Regions from separate parts of the Pseudomonas halotolerans genome, predicted to be linked through region 1. Evidence: predicted binding sites of a transcription regulator. Region 1 holds the regulator's gene; each other region holds the start of a gene.
What was found. Region 1 encodes FliA, which starts transcription of late flagellar genes. Its sites were predicted from a motif close to CTAAAGTTTNNNNNNNNNNNGCCGNTAA; they were not measured.
Positions count from the first base shown of each region.

Region 1 (2,268 bases):
GGCCGTTGACCAGCGGCGTTGCGTTCTCCACCAGGTCCATGGTGCGGTTGGCCGCGGCCTCAGTCAGCTTGACCACATACCCCAGACGCTCGGTGGCGTCGGTGATCTGCGAGACTTCCTCGGCCTGCGGCATGTTCGGGTCGATCTGAAAATTGACAATCGCGCTGTGCAGTTCACGCGTGAGCTTGCCCACTTCCTGATACAGACCGCGATCACGGGTCTGGTTGAGCTCATGGATCATTTGAACCGCATCGCCAAAGCGGCCTTTTTCAAGGCTGTCGACCAGTTCGCGGGCATGTTTTTTCAGGGTCGATTCGAAATCACCCATTGAAGATTCGTTATCCATAGCTCCCCCGTGGCGCCGTTAACCGATGCGTTCGAAGATTTTTTCGATCTTCTCTTTCAACGCCTGGGCCGTGAAGGGTTTGACCACATAGCCGTTCACACCGGCCTGAGCCGCTTCGATGATCTGCTCGCGCTTGGCTTCGGCAGTGACCATCAGCACCGGAAGGTGCTTGAGTTTTTCGTCGGCGCGCACATGGCGCAGCAAGTCGATACCGGTCATGCCGGGCATGTTCCAGTCAGTCACCAGAAAGTCGATGCTTCCGCTGTTGAGAACCGGAATGGCAGTGGTGCCATCGTCGGCCTCGACCGTGTTGGTGAACCCAAGGTCACGCAACAGGTTTTTTATGATCCGCCGCATCGTTGAGAAGTCATCAACGATGAGGATTTTCATGTTCTTGTCCAATTCGACCTCCAAGCAGTCTTAAACGCGCCCAGCACCTGAACGCGCCATTTCAATCAATCCGGCACAACACTCGACAACGGTCTGGAGGACAACGGAGAAAGACTGGCTCAGCGCAGGCCAGGCCAGACTCGTTCGCAGTGTCCCCACACTGCTGTCAGCGCGCTCGCCACTCCCCCAAACGCCCCCGCAAACGGGCCGCGCACTGGCTGTGTAACTGGCTGACCCGCGATTCGCTGACCCCCAGGACCTCACCGATTTCCTTGAGGTTCAGCTCTTCGTCGTAGTACAGCGCCAAGACCAGTCGCTCACGCTCCGGCAAATTGGCAATCGCATCCGCCAGCGCGCTCTGGAAACGTTCATCTTCCAGGTCACGCGATGGCTCCATGTGAGCACTCGCGCCGTCCTCGTGCAGCCCTTCGTGTTCGCCGTCCTGCAACAGGTCGTCGAAACTGAACAGGCGACTGCCCAAGGTATCGTTCAAAATCCCGTAATAATCATCGAGACTCAATTGGAGTTCGGCCGCAACCTCATGATCTTTAGCGTCACGCCCGGTTTTAGCTTCAATGGCGCGAATGGCGTCACTGACCATGCGGGTATTGCGGTGCACCGAACGCGGTGCCCAGTCGCCCTTGCGGACTTCGTCGAGCATTGCCCCGCGGATGCGAATACCGGCATAGGTCTCAAAGCTGGCGCCCTTGCTCGCGTCGTATTTGTTCGACACTTCGAGCAGCCCGATCATGCCCGCCTGGATCAGATCCTCGACCTGGACACTGGCCGGCAACCGCGCCAGCAAGTGATAGGCGATACGTTTGACCAGCGGGGCATAACGCTCAATCAATTCGTATTGGGCGTCCCGTGCCGATTTTTTGTAGAGATGGTTGTAACCGCTGGCTGTCATAACACGGGCCCTGCTGTTTGTTGCACGAGACGCTCGACGAAAAACTCCAGATGCCCGCGAGGGTTGGCCGGCAATGGCCAGGTATCAACCTTCTGGGCAATAGCCTTGAACGCCAGTGCGCATTTGGAACGGGGAAAAGCTTCATAAACCGCACGTTGCTTCTGGACGGCCTTGCGTACGCTTTCGTCGTAGGGCACTGCGCCGACGTATTGTAGGGCGACGTCCAGGAAGCGATCCGTGACCTTTGTCAACTTGGCGAACAGGTTGCGGCCTTCCTGCGGGCTCTGGGCCATGTTGGCCAGGACGCGGAAGCGGTTCATGCCGTAGTCACGGTTCAGTAATTTGATCAGGGCATAGGCGTCGGTGATGGACGTCGGTTCGTCGCAGACCACCAGCAACACTTCCTGGGCAGCGCGTACGAAACTGACGACCGAATCACCGATACCGGCAGCCGTGTCGATCACCAGCACATCGAGGTTGTCACCGATGTCGCTGAAGGCCTGGATCAGACCGGCGTGTTGAGCCGGAGTCAGATGGACCATGCTCTGGGTGCCCGAGGCAGCCGGCACGATGCGAATCCCGCCGGGCCCCTGCAGCAGCACGTCGCGCAGTTCGCAGCGGC
Region 1 covers NZ_JBCNTJ010000010.1:101,884-104,151, forward strand. The annotation lists gene AAIS01_RS15415 (protein phosphatase CheZ) at 1-346, opposite strand, end outside; gene AAIS01_RS15420 (chemotaxis response regulator CheY) at 365-736, opposite strand; gene fliA (RNA polymerase sigma factor FliA) at 903-1,646, opposite strand; gene fleN (flagellar synthesis regulator FleN) at 1,643-2,268, opposite strand, start outside.

Region 2 (2,268 bases), on a different contig from region 1:
GACCGCGTCGTGCTCAGCGATCGCCGCTTGACTCATATGCAGCAAGTGCACCGCAGCGCCGTCGGTGACAGCCTGCGGGTCGGGCGCATCGGCGGGCTGATGGGCACCGCTCAGGTGCTGCGCCTGGAAGCCCGCGAAGCCGAACTGCACGTGACACTCGACCAACCTGCACCGGCCAAGCTGCCGCTGACACTGGTGCTGGCTCTGCCTCGACCGAAGATGCTCCGGCGGGTGTTCCAGACCGTCGCCACCATGGGCGTGCCGCGCGTGGTGCTGGTCAACAGCTACCGCGTGGAAAAGAGCTTCTGGCAGACCCCGTTCCTGGAGCCCGAGGCCATTCGCGAACAACTGATCCTGGGGCTGGAGCAGGCGCGCGACAGCGTGCTGCCAGAGATCGTCATCGAAAAGCGCTTCAAGCCCTTCGTTGAAGACCGTCTCCCGGCCCTCGCGAAAGGCACCCTCGGCCTGGTCGGTCATCCTGGAAACCATCCTCCCTGCCCTCGAGTTCCGGAAGGCCCCGTAACCCTGGCCATTGGCCCGGAAGGCGGCTGGATTCCCTACGAGATCGACCTGCTGGCCAAGGCCGGGCTGCAACCGGTACAGCTGGGCGAACGTATCCTGCGCGTCGAAACCGCCGTCACCGTGCTGCTCGCACGGTTGTTCTGACCCCTGTGGCGAGGGGACTGTAGGAGCTGGCGAAGCCTTGGGCCGCGTTCGGACGATTTTTTGATTTTAATCGTTCGCTGGCGACTCAACGGTCCGGAACAAGATCGCAGCCTCGCTGCACTCGACAGCTCCTGCAGCCGAGCGGGAGCCTGCTCCCTCGCACGCTGACCACGCGACGGCTATTTTCTACAGATCCCTCCCAACCAGCCGATACAGCTCCCATAAAACCAATTCAATGCAGCAAGGGAGAAATCAGCATGTTCCGAATGCTTACCCAGAGTCTGGGAAACGTAAGCGTCAATCGCAAACTCGGCTTCGGCTTCGGTCTGGTGCTATTTCTAACCTTGATGATCGCTTTCACCGGCTGGAGCGGCCTGGGCAATGTGATCAGCCGCGGCGACAAGCTGGGCTACATTTCCAGCCTGAACGAATTGAGCAAGGACCTGCGCCTGGCGCGCCTGGACTACTACACCACGCGGGGCGAGAACGGTCCGCAGGAAGTCAACGATCTGCTCGCCAAACTCGAGGCGGGCCTGACTGCCGCCCGCCAGATGATCGAGCAACCAGCCGACGTGGCGCTGATCGACAAACAACTGGCCGCAGTGGCCGAGTACAAGAGCGCCTTCGCCGAGATGGCCAATGCCACCGTCAGCCGCGAAGATGCCCGCAGCAAACTCGGCGCCAGTGCCGACAATGCCGTGGCCCGCGTCGCCGAAGTTGAAAAAGCGATGCTGCAAAGCGAGGACATCGCTCAGTTCAACAACGTGGTTTCCCTGAGCAAGGCGATCCAGCAAGCGCGTTACCAGGTTCGTGGCTACACCTACAGCGGCAAGAGCGAAGCCCAGCAACCGGCTCTTGACGCCGTTACCGACGCCCTCAAACTGCTCGCTCGCCTGCCGGCCCAGTTGCCTGAGGAGCATTCCGCCAACCTGCAGCAGGCCAGCGATTCGATCAACGCCTACCGTGCCGCAGTCGGCCAGTTCCGCGACTCCCAGCTTGATACCGCCGCTGCGCTCAAGCGCATGACCGAGCAAGGCGAAGTATTGCTGGAGTCCAGCAAAAGCCTGACCGTGTCCCAGACCGCCGTGCGCGACCACGACGCCGCCAAGGCCAAGACAGTCCTGGTATCCGCTGCCGTGCTGGCCATGTTGTTCGGCGTGATCGCCGCATTGGTCATCACCCGGCAGATCGTCGGCCCACTGGACCAGACCCTCAAAGTCGCCGAGCGCGTTGCCGCGGGTGACCTGACCCACAACCTCACCTCCGAGCGGCGCGACGAACTGGGCCAGCTACAGCGCGCCATGCAGAGCATGACCGTGGGCCTGCGGCAATTGATCGGCGGCATCAGCGACGGCGTTACGCAAATCGCCAGCGCCGCCGAACAACTTTCGGCCGTGACCGAACAGACCAGCGCCGGGGTCAACAGCCAGAAAGTCGAAACCGACCAGGTTGCCACCGCCATGCACGAAATGACCGCCACCGTGCAGGAAGTGGCGCGCAATGCCGAGGAGGCTTCAGAAGCAGCCGTTGCGGCTGACCAGCAAGCTCGCGAAGGTGAAAAAGTCGTCGGTGAAGCCATCGCCCAGATCGAACGCCTGGCCC
Region 2 covers NZ_JBCNTJ010000006.1:249,553-251,820, forward strand. The annotation lists gene AAIS01_RS11190 (16S rRNA (uracil(1498)-N(3))-methyltransferase) at 1-666, shown strand, start outside; gene AAIS01_RS11195 (methyl-accepting chemotaxis protein) at 933-2,268, shown strand, end outside.
Region 2: AAIS01_RS11195 (methyl-accepting chemotaxis protein) is a predicted target of FliA. The motif match lies at 853-880, and genes of this name have one in related genera.

Region 3 (2,268 bases), on a different contig from region 1:
GGCTGGCGGGGGCGGTCCACTCGTCGCGAACCAGGGTAATACGATCGGTGTTTACCGGCAGACCATAGAAGCGCGGACCGTGGAGGCTGGCGAAGCCTTCGAGTTTGTCCAGTGCATTGCGTTGTTCGAACGCTTCGGCATACATCTCGATGGCGGCATAGGCGGTGTAGCAACCGGCGCAACCGCAGGCCGCTTCCTTGGCGTGCCGGGCATGGGGTGCTGAGTCCGTGCCGAGGAAAAACTTGGCGCTGCCGCTGGTGGCGGCGTCGAGCAAGGCTTCTTGATGGGTGTTGCGCTTGAGGATCGGCAGGCAATAGAAGTGCGGCCGGATCCCGCCCACCAGCATGTGGTTGCGGTTGTACAGCAGGTGATGCGCGGTAATGGTCGCGCCCACGTTGGCCGGGGCCTCGTTGACGAACTGCACGGCATCGCCGGTGGTGATGTGTTCGAACACCACCTTGAGCGTCGGGAAACGCTCCACGACGCGACGCATGTGCTCATCGATGAAGATTTTTTCGCGGTCGAACACGTCGACATCGCCACGCGTGACTTCACCGTGGATCAGCAACGGCATGCCGACTTCGGCCATGGCCTCCAGCGCCGGGAAAATCTTATCGATGCTGGTGACGCCGGAGTCCGAGTTGGTGGTGGCGCCAGCGGGGTACAGCTTGGCGGCATGGACAAAGCCGCTGGCCTTGGCATCGCGTATTTCTTCGGGCTGCGTACGGTCGGTGAGGTAAAGCACCATCAGCGGTTCGAAACGGCTGCCGGTCGGGCGCGCGGCCAGGATTCGCTGGCGATAGCCGTCGGCCTCGACGGCGTTGCGCACGGGCGGAACCAGGTTCGGCATGATGATGGCGCGCCCGAAGGTGCGCGCGACATCGGCGACGGTATGGGTCAACACAGCACCATCGCGAAGATGAATATGCCAGTCGTCGGGACGCAGCAGGGTCAGGCGGTCGGACATTGGGGGGCTTCCAGGCGGGTCAAACTCTGGGGAATGCTACCGGAAAAGACCGATTCAGGCACTCGCTATCAAGTTCTGGCGCAAGTTACCGATAGCTCGTACAGGTGTGCCACGAATCAGTGGGGTGCCCCCGGACAGGCGTCATACTCTCAACGTGTGTCGATCTTCGTATAAAAGCCAGTGGAGCCTCCCGTGCGCCAGCGTTATCTAGCCTTGCTCAGTGTGTTTGCCAGCCTTCCCGCGATGGCGCTCACTTTCCAGACCCGTCTGGAGAGCATTGAGTGGACGGTCGAAGGCGACAAGTTCGAGTGCCGGCTGAGTCAGCCGGTCACCGATTTCGGCAGTGGTGAATTTGTGCGCCGGGCCGGCGAGCAGGCGATCTTCCGGCTCAAATCCCATAACCCGATGCTCGGTGGCGGTTCGGCCATCTTGCTGGCGGCCGCCGCGCCTTGGCAGCCGGGACGGGGTGACATCAACCTGGGCTCGGTCAGGCTCGGCAGCGGCGATGTGCTGTTCAACAGCTCTCAGGTCCAGGCGGGCCGCTTGATCAGCGGGCTGATGGAAGGTCGTAGCCCGGTGGTACGGCGTAATACTGGGGATGGGCGGGTTTCGGAAGTCCGGCTGCTACCCGTGCGCTTCAACAAGGCCTTCAGTGATTACCAAGGCTGCGTGGCAAAACTGTTGCCGAAGAATTTCGAGCAAGTGCGGCAATCCCAGATCGGCTTCCCCGGCGAAGGCGTCGAACTCGATGCCCGGGCCAAGGCTCAGTTGCAGGTGATGATCGACTTCATCAAAGCCGACCCGACCGTCAATCATGTCGAACTCGATGGTCACTCCGACAATAGTGGCAATCGATTGACCAACCGTGAGCTGTCGCGTCGCCGGGCCTTGGCGGTCCAGGACTTTTTCAAGGCCAACGGTTTTCAGGAGTCGCAGATCACTGTGCGGTTCCACGGCGAACGTTATCCCTTGGTGCCCAACACCAATGCCGCCAACCGGGCCAAGAACCGTCGTGTGGCTGTGCGCCTGGAGCGGGTGGCGGTGCCTGAAGCGCCGGCACCGCAGGCTGCACCCGCCGCGCCTCCTGCCAAGACTCCAGCGCCGACCGCGACACCGGCCAAGCCCACTGCAGCCACGACCGCGCGGACATCCTGACCTGTAAGGATCGTCGCGCGGTCGACATAATCTGTCGCTTCGTCGTCATAAGCTGTCGCGCCCCTGTAAATTATCCGCGCTGGACGTTAAACTTCCCGGCTTTCCGTACAACCCGTGGAGTGATGGCATGGCGGACGTAAACAAGG
Region 3 covers NZ_JBCNTJ010000001.1:207,288-209,555, reverse strand. The annotation lists gene pyrC (dihydroorotase) at 1-967, opposite strand, end outside; gene AAIS01_RS01030 (flagellar protein MotY) at 1,160-2,122, shown strand; gene AAIS01_RS01025 (argininosuccinate synthase) at 2,250-2,268, shown strand, end outside.
Region 3: AAIS01_RS01030 (flagellar protein MotY) is a predicted target of FliA. The motif match lies at 1,035-1,062, and genes of this name have one in related genera.